Linked DNA regions of Spinactinospora alkalitolerans. The protein of the gene in region 3 interacts with the protein of the main gene of each other region in a pairwise test. Links are inferred from orthologs where the notes say so. Each region holds a gene or a part of one and is shown on either strand. Other genes may lie near its edges.

Evidence for each region. Proteins that work in one complex are often made in the same cells at the same time.
Region 1: the proteins of dnaE (region 3) and rplL interact in binary tests that used the Escherichia coli proteins (3 or more experiments, as listed by UniProt). The link is inferred for Spinactinospora alkalitolerans from one-to-one orthologs.
Region 2: the proteins of dnaE (region 3) and HDA32_RS04580 interact in binary tests that used the Escherichia coli proteins (3 or more experiments, as listed by UniProt). The link is inferred for Spinactinospora alkalitolerans from one-to-one orthologs.

What each region holds. Positions count from the first base shown.
Region 1 is NZ_JACCCC010000001.1:5,534,201-5,539,275, reverse strand. What follows is about bases 2,134-5,075. They hold rplL (50S ribosomal protein L7/L12), read left to right. Parts: upstream 2,134-3,382; coding sequence 3,383-3,769; downstream 3,770-5,075. Other genes in these bases: rpoB (DNA-directed RNA polymerase subunit beta), read left to right, coding at 4,538-5,075; rplJ (50S ribosomal protein L10), read left to right, coding at 2,759-3,280; HDA32_RS24650 (SCO4651 family lipoprotein), read left to right, coding at 2,134-2,429. Also shown: rplK (50S ribosomal protein L11), read left to right, coding at 204-632; rplA (50S ribosomal protein L1), read left to right, coding at 715-1,413; more of HDA32_RS24650, read left to right, coding at 1,662-2,133. UniProt on the Escherichia coli protein: The binding site for several of the GTPase factors involved in protein synthesis (IF-2, EF-Tu, EF-G and RF3). Is thus essential for accurate translation.
Region 2 is NZ_JACCCC010000001.1:973,323-978,233, forward strand. What follows is about bases 2,134-4,911. They hold HDA32_RS04580 (pyridoxal phosphate-dependent aminotransferase), read left to right. Parts: upstream 2,134-2,823; coding sequence 2,824-3,999; downstream 4,000-4,911. Other genes in these bases: HDA32_RS04575 (BlaI/MecI/CopY family transcriptional regulator), read left to right, coding at 2,310-2,714; HDA32_RS04585 (class I SAM-dependent methyltransferase), read left to right, coding at 4,186-4,842. Outside these bases: HDA32_RS04565 (NAD(P)H-dependent amine dehydrogenase family protein), read right to left, coding at 1-956; HDA32_RS04570 (SDR family NAD(P)-dependent oxidoreductase), read left to right, coding at 1,239-2,123. UniProt on the Escherichia coli protein: Shows aminotransferase activity with methionine and histidine as substrates, and to a lesser extent also with phenylalanine.
Region 3 is NZ_JACCCC010000001.1:4,114,563-4,123,455, forward strand. Bases 1,812-5,922 are described here. They hold dnaE (DNA polymerase III subunit alpha), read right to left. Parts: upstream 5,537-5,922; coding sequence 2,012-5,536; downstream 1,812-2,011. Other genes in these bases: HDA32_RS18255 (PadR family transcriptional regulator), read right to left, coding at 1,812-1,842. Outside these bases: HDA32_RS18245 (hypothetical protein), read right to left, coding at 1-291; HDA32_RS18250 (DinB family protein), read left to right, coding at 437-955; more of HDA32_RS18255, read right to left, coding at 1,045-1,811; HDA32_RS18265 (AraC family transcriptional regulator), read left to right, coding at 6,099-7,103; HDA32_RS18270 (endonuclease/exonuclease/phosphatase family protein), read left to right, coding at 7,260-8,534. UniProt on the Escherichia coli protein: DNA polymerase III is a complex, multichain enzyme responsible for most of the replicative synthesis in bacteria. This DNA polymerase also exhibits 3' to 5' exonuclease activity. The alpha chain is the DNA polymerase catalytic subunit.

The sequences.
Region 1 (5,075 bases), 1.4 Mb from region 3 along the record:
CCCTTCGGGGCCGACCCACCGTGCCCCGCCCTCGGCGGGGCTTATTCGCGATCCGCCCGGGTCCCGGCGGACGCGCGGCTCTCCACGCAGGTGGTAGGTGGACCTCGGTCCGACTCCCTGCCGGTCGGGCCGGACCCGCGCCGTCTCCGCGGCGCGGGGACGAGGGACCCACAACACACAGCAAATCCGGCAAAGGACCCGAAATGCCTCCGAAGAAGAAGATCGCGGCGCTCGTCAAGGTTCAACTGCCCGCAGGACAGGCCACCCCGGCTCCGCCGGTCGGTACCGCCCTCGGCCCGCACGGCGTCAACATCATGGACTTCTGCAAGCAGTACAACGCTGCCACCGAAGCCCAGCGCGGCAACGTCATCCCCGTAGAGATCACCATCTTCGAGGACCGGTCGTTCAGCTTCGTCACCAAGACGCCGCCGGCCCCGAAGCTCATCCTCAAGGCCGCCGGCCTGGACAAGGGCGCCACGACCCCGAGCCGCAGCACCGCGGGTTCCATCACCCGCGACCAGGTGCGCGAGATCGCGCAGACCAAGCTGCCCGACCTCAACACCGGTGACCTCGAATCCGCCGAGAAGATCGTCGCCGGCACCGCCCGTTCCATGGGCATCGAGGTCAAGTAGCGCCCTGCGGCGCCGTCCGTCCTCCGTGGCAGGGCCAGGCGCTGGCCCGCACACCACAGGCCCCTTGAAACAGGAGTTTTCAGTGAAGCGCAGCAAGAACCACCGCAAGGCCTCCGAGCAGGTGGACCGCGACCGGCTGTACGCGCCGGTCGAGGCCGTCAAGCTCGCCAAGGAGACCATCTCCGTCAAGTTCGACCCGACCGTCGAGATCGCCCTGCGCCTGGGCGTCGACCCGCGCAAGGCCGACCAGATGGTCCGCGGCACCGTCAACCTGCCGCACGGCACCGGCAAGACCGCTCGGGTCCTGGTCTTCGCCACCGGTGACCGTGCCGAGCAGGCCCGCGCCGCGGGCGCCGACTACGTCGGCGACGACGACCTCGTCGAGGAGATCCAGAAGGGCTTCCTCGACTTCGACGCGGTCGTGGCCACCCCGGACCTGATGGGCAAGGTCGGTCGCCTGGGCCGGGTGCTCGGTCCGCGCGGCCTCATGCCCAACCCCAAGACCGGCACCGTCACCCCCGACGTCGCCAAGGCCGTCAGCGACATCAAGGGCGGCAAGATCGAGTTCCGGGTCGACCGGCACGGCAACCTGCACTTCATCATCGGCAAGGCCTCCTTCGGCGAGCAGCAGCTCATCGAGAACTACCAGGCCGCCCTGGACGAGGTGCTGCGGCTCAAGCCGTCGGCCGCCAAGGGCCGCTACGTCAAGAAGGCCACGCTGACCACCACGATGGGCCCCGGCATCCCGGTGGACCCGAACGCGGCGCGCGCCGTCGCCTAGTCGGCGCGTCCGCGGCGCCGCGGCGCGGCGATCGAGGGCAGCGGGGGCGCCCCGGCTCGGAGGATCCGAGCCGGGGCGCCCTTTTTCGCGCCCGCGCCCTCCATGCGGCCTCCATGCATGCCCCCGCCCGCCGTCCACCCGGCCCGATCCGGCGAAAAGCGGTGGAACCGTTGCCCGGGGCGACACGTCGCATGATTCGGGCAGGTCAACAGGCCGGTCACGAACGAGACGTCTTTGGAGTTTGATCGATGCTGCGAAAGTTCGCCGTCGCCGTCGCGGGCAGTGGTTTGGCAATGGTCGTCGCGGGGTGTTCGGCCCTCCCCGGCGCGGCGGGCGGTGCGAGCGTCACGGAGGTGCTCTCCAACCTGGTGAGCCAGACGCGCGAGGTCGAGAGCTACCGTGCCGAGATGACGACGTCGGGCAGCATGCAGGGGCAGGCCACCGAGATGACCCAGGAGATCACCTACTCCGGCACCCCCGAGCCCACCTACGAGATAACGATGGACCTCGGCACGAGCGGCACCAGCAGGGTGCTGATGCGCGGTGACGAGATCCTGGTGGAGGGCGACCCCTCCATGGGAGGCCCCGCGTGGCTGCGGTCGAGCGCGGCAGAGGGCACCCAGCAGCCCCAGGACCCGATGGCCGAACTGGAGAAGCTGCTCGCCGGCGAGGGCATCGAGGAGGCCGGATCCGAGGAGGTCAACGGCGTATCCACGACCAAGTACACCGGGACCTACAGCGTCGACCAGGCACTGGAGAACATCGACGACGCCGACGCCAAGGAGTCGGCGCAGCAGCTGTACTCCCAGTCGGGCGTCAGCGAGATGGCGTTCGAGGTGTGGGTGGACGACGAGGGCCTGCCGCGCAGGGTGAGCAGCGAGGCCGGTGACTTCACCAGCACCATGGACTTCCTGGAGTTCAACCAGCCCGTCGAGATCGAGTACCCGAGCGCGGACCAGATCGGCGACATGGACGACCTCATGGGCGACCTGGGCGACATGGGCGACATGAATTAGCGGCACCCGCTCCGGAAGCCGGCGAACGCATCCGGCGCGTTCGCCGGCCACCTGACCCCCGCACCGGTCCACCGGACCGTGCACGTCCCACTCACTCCCGGGCATCGGCTAACATTGGTAACTGCCGAAGACCGCCGGTCGTCACCCGTCGGGTGACCTAAGGTCCCATGCGAATGGGCGGCCCGCGCAGGTGTGGAGTGAGCTGCGATCACGCGTGCCCTCGTGCACGTGATCCCGTCGAGCCCCGTGCGCCTGCGCCGGGGCGTTTTTCATGCGCGCGCCCACTCGGATGGCTCCTTGGACCGGTGTTCACTGTTGGAAGGAGTCCCATGGCGAGGCCGGATAAGGCAGCCGCGGTCGCCGAGCTCAAGGAGGAATTCCAGAGCTCGGAGGGTGCCGTGCTGACCGAGTACCGTGGGCTCACTGTCGCGCAGGTCACCGAACTGCGCCGCAGCCTCGGCCAGAACGCGCGGTTCCGCGTCGTGAAGAACACGCTGACCAAGATCGCCGCCAACGAGGCCGGTCTGGACGAGCAGGTCCTGGACCTGTTCGAGGGCCCCTCCGCCATCACCTTCGTCAAGGGCGATGTGGTCGAGGCGGCCAAGGGTCTGCGTGACTTCGCCAGGGCGAACCCGCCGCTGGTGATCAAGGGCGGTGTGATCGACGGCAGGTCGATGACGCCGGAGGAGATCACCAGGCTGGCCGACCTTGAGTCCCGCGAGGTTCTGCTCTCGAAGCTGGCCGGTGCGCTGAAGGGCAAGCAGGGTCAGGCCGCTGCCCTGTTCCAGGCGCTGCCGTCCAAGACCGTGCGCCTGGCCCAGGCACTGCACGACAAGCGAGCGGAAGCCTAAGAACCCCAGAACCCCGCCGGCGCGCCGCGTGCGCCGGTGCCCGAAAGCCTCGGTGCGGCGCCAAGGGGCGGCCGCGCCGGAAGAGAAAGAGAGATCGCAACCATGGCGAAGCTCAGCACCGAAGAGCTGCTCGGCGCGTTCGAGGAGATGACCCTGCTGGAGCTCTCGGACTTCGTGAAGCAGTTCGAGGAGAAGTTCGACGTCACCGCCGCCGCCCCGGCCGCGGTCGTCGCCGCTCCGGGTGGTGGCGGCGGCGAGGCCGCCCCCGAGGAGGAGCAGAGCGAGTTCGACGTCGTCCTGGAGTCCGCCGGCGACAAGAAGATCCAGGTCATCAAGGAGGTCCGCAGCCTCACGAGCCTGGGTCTCAAGGAGGCCAAGGACCTGGTCGACAACGCTCCCAAGCCGCTGCTCGAGGGCGTCAACAAGGAGACCGCGGACAAGGCCAAGGAGGCCCTCGAGGGCGCCGGCGCCACCATCACCCTCAAGTAGTCGTCACCCGGCTGCGCGCGGGCGGTCGTCCCTTCGGGGGCGGCCGCCTCTTTGGGTTTTGACCTCGACCCCAGGATGGGACAGGCGCGCGGTCGGGCGATTCTCTCGCGTGGCCGCCGGGCCCGTGGACGGTAAATCGCCCTCACACGCGCGAAGCGCACGCCGACGTCGTCGGCACAGGCCGACACCATGGTTTCGGCCTGGCGATCACGGTGGCGGCGCGGGGGGCGCGGCGCCGGGGCGATCCTTTGAGGGGCCTTCGGCGCACGAGAGGATCGCCCGGTCACCGCGGATCCCTTCTATGGCCGAACTTCAAGACCCCCTGGAACCGGTGTTGGATCTCAAGGTCAGGATCAGAGGGAGGAGCTGTATGCGGGAAGGAACATCTTTCCCCGATGTCGACTGGCTCACACCTGTCCGGCCTGTGGGTCCTCTCACTGAGGGGGAATGGGGCGTTCTGTCGGATCTGGGCTTGACGGATCCGCCTGTTGGAGCGATGCTGCGTGGTGTCGTGACTGACTCCGAGGGTTGCTGTTGGACAGCGGTGTAGTATTCGGCTACACTGCCCTTTTGCGCTGCCCTTTGACGACTCCTGTGCCAGAGCCCGTACCTCGTGCCCGTTTTCTGCTTGAAATCCTGCTGGATCCGGGCCCCACGATACGTTCTCAGCCGTCGTGAAGAACCGTCCCTGTCTGTCGGTCCTTCAGAGTTCAGGGTCGTCCGGCGTGCGCGCGCATCAACCGCCACAAGCCTTCGGAAGGACCCCTGTTGGCAGCCTCGCGCAACGCCTCCGCTAACGCCCTTGGTCCGAACCGCGTTTCCTTCGCCCGCATTCAGGAACCACTCGAGGTCCCGAACCTTCTCGCCCTGCAGACCGAGTCCTTCGACTGGCTGCTCGGCAACGAGAAGTGGCGTGCCCGAGTCGAGGCGGCCCGTGACGCGGGCCGTAAGGACGTTCCGGAGCAGTCTGGCCTCGAAGAGATCTTCGAGGAGATCAGTCCCATCGAGGACTTCTCGGGCACGATGTCGCTGTCGTTCCGCGACCATCGCTTCGAGCCGCCCAAGTACTCCGAAGAGGAGTGCAAGGACAAGGACATGACCTACTCCGCCCCGATGTTCGTCACGGCGGAGTTCATCAACAACGAAACCGGTGAGATCAAGAGCCAGACGGTGTTCATGGGCGACTTCCCGCTCATGACCGCCAAAGGCACGTTCATCATCAACGGCACCGAGCGTGTCGTCGTGTCCCAGCTTGTCCGCTCTCCGGGCGTGTACTTCGACCGCCAGGTCGACAAGACCTCGGACA
Region 2 (4,911 bases), 3.1 Mb from region 3 along the record:
GCGTTGACCGCGTAGGCCGCCGCGCCGATCAGCCCGGGGGAGAAGTCCTCGATCCGCAGGACGTAGTCCGGCAGCCCCTCCACCCGCAGCACCACGCCCGGATCGCCCCACGGCCGGACGTGCGCGGCATCGCTCTTGTAGACGCATTCGACGTCGATGATCGGCCGTCCGCCGATCGTGGCCAGGTAGTTCCAGCGCGACGCCGCCACCGTGCCGGCCCCCAGGGTCCCCGCCGCGGTCTCGAACGCGGCCGGTGCGGTCGCCACCTCGTCGCGGGCCTCCACGTCGTCCAGCTCCAGGCCCAGCCCTTCGGCCACCAGGTGGATGCTCTCGGTGTAGATCTGCTCGTGGAAGGCGCGGAACGGCCGGATCGCGCGCTCGTAGTCCTCCGGGGACCGCGACAGCCCCATGAGGCCGACCACGACGTCGCGGGAGGGATTGCCGGCCAGGTCGGAGCACTCGCGCAGGAATATGTGGTCGATGCGCATGCCCAGGCCGGTGACGGTGAGCGGCAGCACCTCCGACATGAACCCCGGATTGACCCCGGTGCCGTGCAGGGACACGCCGCCCTCGGCGCAGGCCGCCTCCAGCCGTGCGACCATCGCCGGGCCCTGGGCGCGCGGGTAGGTGAAGCCCGTTGTGGTGACGACGTTCTTGCCCGAGCCCAGCAGGGCGCAGATGGTCCGGGCGTCCAGGTCGGAGTCCTCGGAGAAGTAGGCCGAGGGGAGCGGCATGTGCGCCACGCAGTCGGCCTCCATGGCGAGGACCTCGTCGATGTCGCCGGTGGCCCGGACCCCCACGTCGCCGAGCCCTGCGAGCTCGCCGGCGTCCCGGCCGACCTTGTCGGGCGCGTGTACGTAGACTCCGACCAGCTCGAACTCGGGTCGGGTGATCAGCGCGCGGAGGGCTGCTCCGCCCACCGTGCCCGTCGCCCACTGGATCACGCGGATCGGCACGATCGGCCTCCGGCTCGTTGTGGATACCTGCGGTACCGGATCAGGCAAGGCTGAGCGGGGACCACCGAATCTACCAACGCGGCGCCGCGGAGTACGAGGGTGGCGAACAAGGCGTTTCCTCCTCCCGCCCCCACTCCCTCCGGACGGGATCCGGCTTCCGCGGTAAGCGGCTTCGAGCCCCGCCGAGTCGCACACCCGGGCCGGAATCGGGTAGTTAGATTCAAGGTCGCCGAGCCTCCGCTCCACGGGCGCGGCGAACACGGCTGCAAGCGAGGAGGAGAAATGACTGAACTGCGGTTCGACGGGCGAGTGGCCATCGTCACCGGTGCCGGGCAGGGGCTGGGCCGGGCGCACGCCCTCGGACTCGCAGCGCGCGGTGCCAAGGTCGTCGTCAACGAGGCCGACGGCGCAGCCGAGACCGGTGGCGCGGCAGCGGAGGTCGTCGAGCAGATCCGCGGCAAGGGCGGTTCAGCCCTGGCCCACACCGGCGACATCGCGACCGAGGAGGGCGCGCAGTCGCTGGTGGAGGAGGCGCTCGACGTGTTCGGCCGGGTCGACGTCGTCGTCAACAACGCCGGCATCCTGCGCGACAAGTCGTTCAAGAACATCACGGTCGCCGAGTGGGACGACGTGGTCAACATGCACCTGCGCGGCTCCTTCCTGGTCTCCCGGGCGGCGTTCAGCCACCTGCGCGAGCACGGCTACGGCCGCATCATCAACACCACGTCGCCGTCCGGGCTGTTCGGCAACTTCGGGCAGAGCAACTACTCGGCGGCCAAGATGGGCGTCGTCGGGCTGACCAAGTCGCTGTCCATCGAGGGCGCCAAGTACGACATCACCGCCAACGCCATCGCGCCGGTCGCCTACACCCGGATGACCGAGGACGCCTTCCCGGCCGAGGCGGCGACGAGGCTGCGCCCGGAGCAGGTGACGCCCCTGGTGGTCTGGCTCGCGCACGAGGACTGCACGACGACCGGGGAGGTCTACTCCGTGGGCGGCGGCCGCGTCGCCCGGGTGTTCGTCGCGGAGGGGCCCGGTGTCGTGATCCCCGACGCCGGCGCCGAGGACATCCACGACAACTGGCCCGACATCAACGCCGAGAGCCCCTACGTCATCCCGCGCAACCTGGCCGAGCAGGCGCAGGTCCACCTCCAGGGGCTGATGTAGCCCCTCCGGGGCCTCCCGGCGCCGCGGCCCGGTCGCCGTAGAGGCCACGGAAACGACGCCGCACCTACCGAAACCGCCGCTCCGGCGGCGGTGCGGGTGGTGAAACGGGCGGTTTCGTCCGGCGGCAGGTGCGTATCTGTTCGGCCGGTCGCGTTTCACCGCACGGCCCCGGCCTTCGCTTCTAGCATGGCCGGACGGAGGTGGGGGAGGGTGAAGGTAAGGGAGTTCGGCGAACTGGAGGCGGCGATCATGGACGCGCTCTGGAGGGCCGATCAGCCGCTCGTCGTGCGCGAAGTGCGCGAGACGATGACCTACGACCGCGACATCGCCTATACGACCGTCATGACGGTGGCCAACATCCTGTACCACAAGGGGATGCTGAACCGGGAGAAGGCGGGGCGGGCGTGGCGCTACTGGCCTTCGGAGTCGCGCGAGGAGCACACCGCGCGGGTCATGAGCGAGGTGCTCAGCGAGAGCGGCGACCGGGGCGCGGCCATGCTCCGCTTCATCGAGCGCTTCAGCGACGAGGAGATGAGCCGGCTGCACGAGGTCCTGGCCGAGGTCAGGACCCGCAGGGGGATCGCGTCCTAGTACCGGGTCCCGCATCGGCCGTGCGGATGCGCCCGGTCCCGGCCGGTTCGGTCCAGCGGGCCTCCGGCCGCAGCCCCGGCGGACCGGGCGCGCCCTATGCTGGCTTGCTGTGGATGAACCGCTTGTCGCACGCATGCGCGGATTCGGCGAGACGATCTTCGCCGAGATGACGCAGTTGGCCATCGAGACCGAAGCCGTCAACCTCGGGCAGGGCTTTCCCGACACCGACGGCCCGCGGTCGCTGCTGGAGGGGGCGGCGCGCAGGATCGAGCAGGGCGTCAACCAGTACCCGCCCGGCCCCGGGCGCCCCGAACTGCGGGCGGCGGTGGCGGCCGACCGCCGCAGCCGCCACGGGCTGGACTACGACCCCGGTGCCGAGGTCTACATCACCGTCGGCGCGACGGCCGGCATCGCGGCGAGCGTGCTGGGCGTGGTGGAGCCCGGCGACGAGGTCGTGCTCTTCGAGCCGATGTACGACTCCTACGCCGCGGTCATCGCGCTGGCCGGCGGCGTGCGGCGCCCGGTCACGCTGCGCCCTTCCGGGGCCGACGGCAGATTCGTGTTCGACCCCGATGAGCTGCGGGCCGCGATCGGACCGCGGACCCGCGCCATCATCGTCAACTCCCCGCACAACCCCACCGGTACGGTGTTCACCGCCGAGGAGCTGGAGACCATCGCCGCGGTCTGCGGGGAGCACGACCTCATCGCCATCACCGACGAGGTCTACGAGCACCTGACCTTCGACGGCGCCGCGCACATCCCGCTGGCCTCGCTGCCGGGGATGCGCGAACGCACGCTGTCGGTCTCCTCGGTGGGCAAGACGTTCTCGGTCACCGCCTGGAAGACCGGCTGGGTGACGGGCCCCGGCCCGCTCGTGCGCGCGGTGCGCACGGTCAACCAGTTCCTCACGTTCAGCGCCAACGGCGCCCTGCAACTGGCGATCGCCGACGCGCTGCGCGACGAGATGGACTGGGTGCGCGCCCAGCGCGACGCGCTGCAGGCCAAGCGCGACCGCCTGGCCGAGGGGCTGCGCACCGCCGGCTTCGGCGTGCTGCGCCCGCAGGGCACCTACTTCGTGATGGCCGACATCCGCCCGCTGGGTTTCACCGACGGCGTCGAACTGGCCCGCGCCCTGCCCCGCACGGCCGGCGTGGTCACCGTCCCGGCCCAGGTGTTCTACGACAACCAGGAGGAGGGGCGCCACCTGGTCCGCTTCGCGTTCTGCAAGCAGGACGCCGTCCTGGACGAGGCGATCGCCCGCCTGATCCGGCACGCGAAGCGCTGACCCCGGACACGACGCGGGGGAGGAGGGGCCCGGAGGTCCCTTTCCTCCAACCGAGCCGATCGAGGCACCCGCGTGCCGGCTCCGGCCCGGTGCTGTGGATAACGTGCCCTGTGCCGCATCGTGAGCGGCACCGGACGACCCGCACGGAAAAGCGTCCCGACCAGGACGGAAAGAAGGCGACCCGCAGTGACCACGCCCACCCCCGCCATGCCCGCCGAACTGCTGCGCGCGGCCGAGGCCGCGAAGGGCTTCATGCCCTCGGAGGAAGGGCTCGCCCTGTACGAGACCGCGCTGGCCCACGCCCCGCTGGGGCCGGTCCTGGAGATCGGCACCTACTGCGGCAAGTCCACCGTCTTCCTGGGCGCGGCCGTCCGGCAGACCGGCGGGACGGTCGTCACCGTGGACCACCACCACGGCTCCGAGGAGCACCAGGAGGGCTGGGAGTACCACGATCCCACCATGGTGAACCCGGAGACCGGGATGCTCGACACCCTCGGGGCGTTCCGCTCGACCATGGCGGCCGCCGACCTGGAGGGCCACGTGATCGCGGTCGTCGGGCGATCCGCCGATGTCGCCCGGCTGTGGAGCACCCCTCTGGGCATGCTCTTCATCGACGGCGGCCACACCGAGGAGGCCGCCCAGGCCGACTACGCGGGCTGGAGTCCGCACGTCGCCCCGGGCGGCGCGCTGGTCATCCACGACGTGTTCCCGGACCCCGCCGACGGCGGCCGCCCGCCGTACAACATCTACCGCAGGGCGCTGGAGTCCGGTGAGTTCACCGAGACGCGGGTCCAAGGGTCGCTGCGCGTGCTGCGGCGCGGGGGCGGACGCGGCGCGCTATGATCACCGCCCCGCCACCCGCCACCGGAGCCGGGGTTAGCCGGGGTTGAGAGTCCTGTTAGAACAGGGATC
Region 3 (8,893 bases):
GAGGCCGAGCAGCGTGGCCAGGCGCAGGTCCGCGCGCAGCCACGCCGCGAAGCGGTACTGCACGACGTAGCCGACGTAGCCGCACACCAGCCCGGCCACCAGCGTCATGATGGCGAAGTAGCCCTCGGCCGCGAACAAGGTCTCCGACACCGGGTAGGGCAGCGTCGTCCCCGACCCGGTCGCGGTCACCTCGGCGCGCGGCGCGATCATCCACCACAGCAGCCCCAGCGGCACGCCGAGCACCGTGACGGCGCCCAGTGCCGCGCCCCCCATGGCGAGCTGTCGCCCCATCACCGCAGGCCCATCCTGTTCCGCCCTCTCCCCGGTCTCCGGCGTCACCGACATCGCGCCGGATCGGCGCGCGCATCGAATGTATCCCCTGCCGCGGACCCGAAAACCAGTGGTGCCGGGGTGGGCGGGTCATGACAATGGCCGCATGAGCACCGTCATCGATCCCCGCATCGCCCCGCCGGCGGCCGCCGACGAGCGCACCCTCCTCAACGCGTGGCTCGACCGGCACCGCGCCACCGTCAGGTACAAATGCGCCGGGCTCGATCCCTCGCTCGCGGCCGCGGCCCCGCTGAGCGCGTCACCTCTGATGTCGATCGGCGGAATCGTCTCGCACCTGCGCTGGGTGGAGCACCTCTGGTTCGAGGTCATGCTGCTCGGCCTGCCCGACCGGGGCCCCTACACCTCCGACGACCCCGACGCCGAGTGGCGCCTCGGAGCCCGGCGCCCGCTGGCCGACCTCCTCGACGAGTACGACGCCCAGTGCGAGCGCTCCCGCGGGATCGCCGCGCGGGTGGAACTGTGCGGCGCGGCCCGGCGCTCCCCTCCCGGCGAGCAGCCGGCCACGCTGCGCTGGGTGCTGCTGCACATGCTGGAGGAGACCGCCCGGCACAACGGCCACCTCGACGTCCTCAGGGAAATGGCCGACGGCGTGACCGGCGACTGAAGGCCGGGCTCCGTGCGCGCCCGCCCGGATCCGCCGCCGACCCTGGCGCCGCTCTCCACGCACGAGCGCCCGCCGCCCGGCCTCCGGCGTCACCCGTCGGCGTCCTCGTCGTCCCCGTCGCCGGCGTCCGCGGCGTCGTCCTCGGCCAGGATCCGGTAGAGCCCGCGCCGGGTGTCGGCCAGCAGCCGCTTGGCCCTGGCCGACTGCTCGGGCGTGCCGGCCTGGGCCACCTGGACCGCCGCCGCCGACAACTGCGCGGCCAGCCCGCTGATCTCGGCGAAGTCGGCGTGGGTGTCCTCGAACTCCTCGGCCACGGCCTCCCACGGCGGGGTGAGCTCCCCTGCGTTGTCCTCGACGTAGCGCCGGCCTTCGTCGCTGAGCTCGAACGGGCGGCGCCGGCCGCCGCCCGCGCTCTCGGCCGGGCGCACCAGGCCCTCGTCCTCCAACTGCTGCAGCATCGGATAGACCGAGCCCGGACTGGGCCGCCACGCGCCGCGGCTGCGCTCCCGGCCCTCCCGGATGATCTCGTAGCCGCTGCGCGGCTCCTCGGACAGCAGCAGCAGGATCCCGGTGCGCACGTCACCGCGCCGGGCCCGGGGTCCGCGCCCCCGCCGCGGACCCCGGCCGCCGCCGAAGAAGAACTCGAACGGGCTGCCGCCGGGACCGAACGGGGGCTGGCCGCCCCACGGCCCGCCCGGCGGCCGCGGCGGGTGGAACCCTCCGCCGCGCGGACCGCCGCCCATGGCCATCCAGAACGGGCGCGGGCCGCAGTGGCGGTGGCCCCGCCGCCCCCCTCGTGCGCCCTCCTCGCCCTCGGGGACCTCCCAGCCGCCCTCCGTCCGGCGCGGATCGCCGCCCCACTTCCACGGCATCGCCATCGCCGCCATCGCACACTCCCCCTTTTTACCCTTCGATAGGTCACCTGGTATCGAGATACTTCTACGATATATCGCTAATCTACCGCGGTCAACGGCCTTCTCCGGATCCCCCCGGAAACGACGACGGGCCCGCCACCCCCTACCGGGAGCGGCGGGCCCGTCGCGGGCGCGGGCGCGGCTACACGCCACCGAGGCAGTTGGAGCCCAGCAGCGCCTTGAGGTCGCCCATCAGCTCCGGCGAAGGGCTGACCCGCAACCGGTCGTCCAGGGCGAACACCGTGGTCCGCGGTCCGTTGTGCACCTGCAGGTGCACCTGGGTCTGCCCCTGGTTGCGGGTGAGGATGTCGCGGAACTCGGTGATCGTCTCCCTGCGCACCCGGCCCAGCGGCATCGACACCACGACCGGCTGCTCCTGGCCGACCTGGGAGAGGTCGGGCTGGATGACCTCCATGGCGATGAGCTTGGGCGTGTCCTCGCGGCGGTCCAGGCGGCCCTTGATGAACAGCACCGCGTCCTCGGCCAGGACCTGCGAGCACAGCTGGTAGGTGTTGGGGAAGATCATGCAGTCGATGGCGCCGCCCAGGTCCTCCAGGTTGGCCATCGCCCAGGAGTTGCCCTGCTTGGTGACCTTGCGGGTCAGCCCCGACAGCAGACCGCCGACGGTGACCATGGTGCCGTCGGGGCGGTCGGCCAGCTCGGCGATGCCGCAGTCGGTGCTGGAGGACAGCAGCCCCTCCAGGCCGAGCAGCGGGTGGTCGGAGACGTAGAGGCCGAGCATCTCCCGCTCGAAGCTCAGCAGCGTGGTCTTGTCCCACTCCCCCTCGGGGATGTCGGGCACCACCTGGATGCCGGACTCCGGCTCGGCGATGCCGCCGAACAGGGAGTCCTGCCCGGCCGCCTCGGCGCGCTTGTGGCCGATGATGGCGTCGATCGCCTGCTCGTGGACCATCACCAGGCCCTTGCGCGGGTGGCTGAACTCGTCGAATGCCCCGGCCTTGACCAGCGACTCCACGACCCGCTTGTTGCAGACCTGGGCCGGCACCTTGTCCAGGAAGTCGGCGAAGCCGCCGAACTTGCCCTTCTCCGTGCGGGCCTTGACGATGCCGTCGACGACGTTGCCGCCGACGTTGCGGATCGCCGAGAGCCCGAAGCGGATCTCGTCGGAGCCGCGCGGGGTGAAGGTGGAGTCGGACTCGTTGACGTCGGGCGGCAGCACCTTGATCTTCATGCGGCGGCACTCGTTGAGGTAGAGCGCGCTCTTGTCCTTGTCGTCGCCGACCGAGGTCAGCAGGCCCGCCATGTATTCGGCCGCGTAGTTGGCCTTGAGGTAGGCGGTCCAGTAGGAGATCAGGCCGTAGGCGGCGCTGTGCGCCTTGTTGAAGGCGTAGTCGGAGAAGGGGACCAGGATGTCCCACAGCGTCTTGATCGCCTCGTCGGAGAACCCGTTGGCCTTCATGCCCTCGCTGAAGGGCTTGAACTCCTTGTCCAGGACCTCCTTCTTCTTCTTGCCCATGGCCCGGCGCAGCAGGTCGGCCTGTCCGAGCGTGTACCCGGCGACCTGCTGGGCGATCTGCATGACCTGCTCCTGGTACACGATCAGGCCGTAGGTCGTGCCCAGGATGTCCTTGAGCGGTTCGGCCAGCTCCGGGTGGATCGGGGTGATCTCCTGCTGGCCGTTCTTGCGCAGCGCGTAGTTGATGTGGGAGTTGGCGCCCATCGGGCCCGGGCGGTACAGCGCGCCGACGGCGGAGATGTCCTCGAAGTGGTCGGGGCGCATCTGGCGCAGCAGGGAGCGCATCGGCCCGCCGTCGAACTGGAAGACCCCGAGGGTGTCGCCGCGGCCCAGGAGCTCGAAGGCCTTCTCGTCGTCCAGGGGCAGGCGGAGCAGGTCGACCTTCTCGCCCCGGTTGGCCTCGATGTTCTTCAGGCAGTCGTCGATGATGGTGAGGTTGCGCAGGCCCAGGAAGTCCATCTTCATCAGGCCGAGCGTTTCGCAGGTCGGGTAGTCGAACTGCGTGATGATGACGCCGTCGGAGTCGCGGCGCATCACCGGGATGTGGTCGGTGATGGTCTCCGAACTCATGATGACGCCGGCCGCGTGCACGCCGGTCTGGCGGATCAGGCCCTCGAGCCCCTGGGCGAGGTCCATGGCCTGCTTGACGTCGGTGTCCTCGTCGTAGAGCTTGCGCAGCTCGCCCGCCTCGCTGTAGCGGGAGTGCTTCTCGTCGAAGATGCCCGAGAGCGGGATGTCCTTGCCCATGACGGCGGGCGGGAACGCCTTGGAGACGCGGTCGCCCAGCGCGTAGGGGAAGCCCAGGACGCGCGAGGCGTCCTTGACGGCGGCCTTGGCCTTAATGGTGCCGAAGGTCGCGATCATGGCGACCTTGTCCTGGCCGTACTTCTCGGTGACGTAGCGGATGACGTCGCCGCGTCGGCGCTCGTCGAAGTCGATGTCGATGTCGGGCGGCGACTCGCGCTCGGGGTTGAGGAACCGCTCGAAGATCAGGCTGTGCGGCAGCGGGTCGAGGTCGGTGATGCCCAGCGCGTAGGCCAGCAGCGATCCCGCGGCCGAGCCGCGGCCCGGCCCCACCCGGATGCCGTTCTCCTTGGACCAGTTGATGAAGTCGGCCACCACGAGGAAGTAGGACGGGTAGCGCTTCTGGACGATGACGTCGATCTCGTACTCGGCCTGCTTGACGTAGTTGTCCGGAACCTCGTCGGGGAAGCGCCGCTCCAGGCCGCGCAGGACCTCCTTGCGGAAGAAGCCCTCCTCGGTCTCCCCCTCGGGGATGGGGTACTTCGGCATGAGGTCGTAGTAGTCGAACATGCCGGAGGCGTCGACCATCTCGGCGATCTCCAGCGTGCTGCGGCACCCCTGCTGCCAGGCCTCGGAGGTGTCGATGGCGCGCATCTCGTCGGCGGTCTTGAGGAAGTAGCCGGAGCCGCCGAACTTGAACCGGTTGGGGTCGGCCAACTGCGACCCGGTCTGGATGCACAGCAGGGCGTCGTGGGCGTCGCGCTCGTTCTCGTAGGTGTAGTGCGAGTCGTTGGTGACGACGAAGCGCAGGCCGAGCTGCTTGGCGATCTCCACCAGGCCGTCGCGGACCCGGCTCTCGATGTCGAGGCCGTGGTCCATGAGCTCGACGAAGTAGTTCTCCGGCCCGAAGATGTCGCGGTACCGGGCCGCGACCTTGATGGCCTCGTCGAACTGGCCGAGCCGCAGCCGGGTCTGCACCGCGCCAGAGGGGCACCCCGTCGTCGCGATGATCCCCTTGGCGTACTCGCTGATGAGCTCCATGTCCATGCGGGGCTTGCGGAAGTGGCCCTCGATGGAGGCCCGCGAGTTCAGCTTGAAGAGGTTGTGCAGGCCCTCCTTGTTCTGCGCCCACATCGTCATGTGGTTGAACGCGCCGCCACCGGAGACGTCGTCGCTCTTCTGGCCCGGGTCGCCCCACCGGACCGGCTTCTTGTGGTGGCGCGACTCCGGCGCCACGTAGGCCTCGACGCCGATGACCGGGGTGACGCCGGCGGCCCGGGCCTGCGTGTAGAAGTCGAAGGCGCCGTGCATGTTGCCGTGGTCGGTCATGGCGACGGCCGGCATCTTCTCCGCCTGCGCCACCTCGAACAACTGCTTCAGCCTGGCCGCTCCGTCGAGCATCGAGTACTCGGTGTGAACGTGCAGGTGGACGAAGGAGTCGGCCATGACGCGATTACCCCATTGCGGCTCGGTGGACTGGTGGTGACTCACGAGCCTATGCCCGTCACGGCCTCTGCGGACCCGGTTCGCGGGGTCGGAAATCGCACGCGCCGCGCTCGCCCTGATGAGCGCCGTGCCACCGGCGTGTCGGGCCGGCCGCGGCGAGGAGGGCGCACCGGGCCGCCGGTGCCGGACGGGGCGGACGGGAGGGGCGGGAGCGCGCTCGCAGCCGGCGCGAAGCGCCGCGGGGAGGAGGCCGCGGACCATGCGCGGTCGCGGTGGCACGAAAAAGCGGGCCCCGGACCGTATCCCCCTCAAGAACGGCTCAGGGCCCGCGGCGCGACGGATGGTCGCGCGTCGTCCGCGGCGACGCCTCGGCCGGACGGTGCGGCGCGCACACCCCGGCCCCGGCGCTTGGGAAGGCCCCTCCCACGTCGGAGTCATGCCCCTCCCGACACTTCTCCTCCCCATTGCGCGGAACGCGTCCAACATAAATCGGCGCACGCGCTGGCCGCCACCGGATCCGTGGCCTGATACTTGATAGTTCCGGCCACGGAAGGGTCCACTGATGGGAGCAGCGGCACTGCCCCGGCGGGGCGTCAACACCGCACTCGTGCTGACGGGCGTCGGCAGCGAGCACGGCCTCACGCCGCAGGCGTGCCTCGCCGGAACCGGCATGACACCCGAGCTGCTCACCGATCCGATGCGGGAGATCGAGGCCGAGCAGGAACTGGGGGTGATCCGCAACCTGCTGGAGGCCCTGCCGCACGTGCCGCACCTGGGGCTCATCGCCGGCCGCCGCTACCACTTCACGACGTTCGGCGTCTGGGGCCTCGGACTCGCCTCCAGCGCCACCCTCGGCGATGCGGTGGACTACGCCCGCCGGACCCTGCCGGGCAGCTTCGCGCTGTGCCACTGGGACTTCGGACTGGAGGGCGGGCTGCTGCGCTGGCGGCTGACGGCGGAGCACCTGCCGGCCTGGGCCCGCCGGTTCGCCCTCGAACGCGACGCCGCCTCGATCCGGACCGTCCAGCACCAGATCCTGGGCGAGTCCATCCCCTTCGAGGCGCTGCGGACCAGCTTTCCCCAGCCCGAGAACGCCGCCCCCTACGAGGAGGTGTTCGGCCCCTCACTGGAGTTCGACTCGGCGCACGACGAGGTCCTCATCGCGCCCGAGCACTGCGACCGGCCGCTGCCCCAGGCCGATCCGCACACCCACCGGTGGTGCGCGCAGGAGGCGCAGCGGATCACCGCGCGCCGCAGCGAGGCGGCCGTCGTCACCGCGGTCCGCCGGCACATCGCGCACGACCTGGCCTCGGTGGACCTGGAGACGGTGGCCCGCGCGGTGGCCCTGAGCCCGCGCACCCTGCGGCGCCGGCTGAACGAGCACGGGGCGTCCTTCCGGGACCTGCTGGAGGAGGCCCGCCGGTCCCGGGCGCTGGAGCTGCTGGCCCGCAGGACCCCGGTCGCCGACATCGCGGCGCGGCTGGGCTACGCCGACAGCGCGGCCTTCAACCACGCCTTCAAGCGCTGGACCGGGCTGTCCCCCCGCGATATGGTCCGGCGCGGTTGACCGGCCGCCCCGCCGTTCACCGCCCCGCCACACCGGCGAGCGCCGCGGTTGGTCCGGCGGCGCTAGACACGACCCTGACGAGACACGGTCCGCGACGGCACCCCCGTCGGTTCCCGCTCCTTCGCCCAGTGACCGAGAGACCGAGAAGGGCACCCCATGCGCTCCCGTCCCCGCCTCCTCCCGCCCGCGGCGCTGTCCGCCGCGCTCACCGCGGCGCTCCTGCTCGGTGCCGCGCCCGCCGCCGCCGACACCGGCGACGCACCGGCCCGCTCCCCCGGCTCCTCCGGCGCAGGCGTCCGCTTCGCCACCTTCAACGCCTCGCTGAACCGCCCCGCCGAGGGGGAGCTGATCGAGGACCTGTCCACCCGCGACGACGCCCAGGCCCGCAACGTCGCCGAGATCATCCAGCGCGCCCGGCCCGATGTGCTGCTGATCAACGAGTTCGACCACGACGACGAGGGCACCGCCGCCCGGCTGTTCCAGGACAACTACCTGTCCGTCGGGCACAACGGCGCCAGGGCCGTCGACTACCCCTACCGCTACACCGCGCCCTCCAACACCGGCGTCGCCTCGGGGTTCGACCTCGACAACGACGGCCGCGCCGTCACCGAACCCGGCGAGGCGGGCTACGGCGACGACGCGCTGGGATTCGGCGCCTTCCCCGGCCAGTACGGGATGGTCGTCTACTCCAGGTACCCCATCGACACCGACCGGGTGCGCACCTTCCAGGAGTTCCGGTGGGCCGACATGCCCGGCGCGCTGCTGCCCACGGACCCGGAGACCGGCGCGGACTTCTACTCGGCCGAGGAGCTGGAGGCGCTGCGGCTGTCATCGAAGAGCCACTGGGACGTCCCCGTGCGCGTCGGCCGCGGGCGCAGCGTGCACTTCCTGGTCGCCCACCCGACCCCGCCCGCCTTCGACGGCCCCGAGCGCCGCAACGTGGCCCGCAACCACGACGAGATCCGGTTCTGGGCCGACTACGTCACCCCCGGCCGCGGCCGCTACATCTACGACGACGAGGGCCGGCGCGGCGGCCTGAGGCCGGGATCGGCGTTCGTCGTCGCCGGCGACCTCAACGCCGACCCCAATGACGGCGACGGCCACCCCGAGGCCGTCTCGCAACTGCTCGGCGCCCCCCGCGTCAACGGCACCGTGCTGCCGCGCAGCGAAGGGGCCGCCGAGGCGGCCGAGGACCAGGGCGGCGCGAACACCGGCCACTCCGGTCCGGCCGCCGCCGACACCGCCGACTTCGCCGACGACCCGGCCCCCGGCAACCTGCGCGTGGACTATGTCCTGCCCTCGCGCGGCCTGCCGGTGCGCGGCGGCGTGTTCTGGCCGACCGCTGACGACCCGCTGTCCCGGCTGACCGGCGAGCACCCCTTCCCCTCCTCCGACCACCGCCTGACCTGGCTGGACCTGCACCGCCGCTGACCGGCGCGCCGGAACGAACCGCTGTACTCACTGATGTCCGCTGATGTCCGACGGTCGGGCTCGCACAGGGAGTCGGCTGCCGCGGTGCGCGCAGCTCCGGCGGCACAGTGGACCCGAGCCCTGGAGATCCCGCTCCGCCCGGCGAACGCGGCGGTCGAGCCTCGATCAGGCGGCACGCCGGGACCGAGCGGATCGCAAACGCCGGATTGGGTGGATCCGCTCATGAGACGGGGCCGGGGCGTCTGCGACGGTAGCGCGTGGCCGACGGACACGGAGGCGAAGGCGGCCTCCAGGGCCCCACGTGGCTCCGCGCCCCGGTGACCGCGGCCGGGAGCCGCAAGGGTGCGCATGCGCTCCCG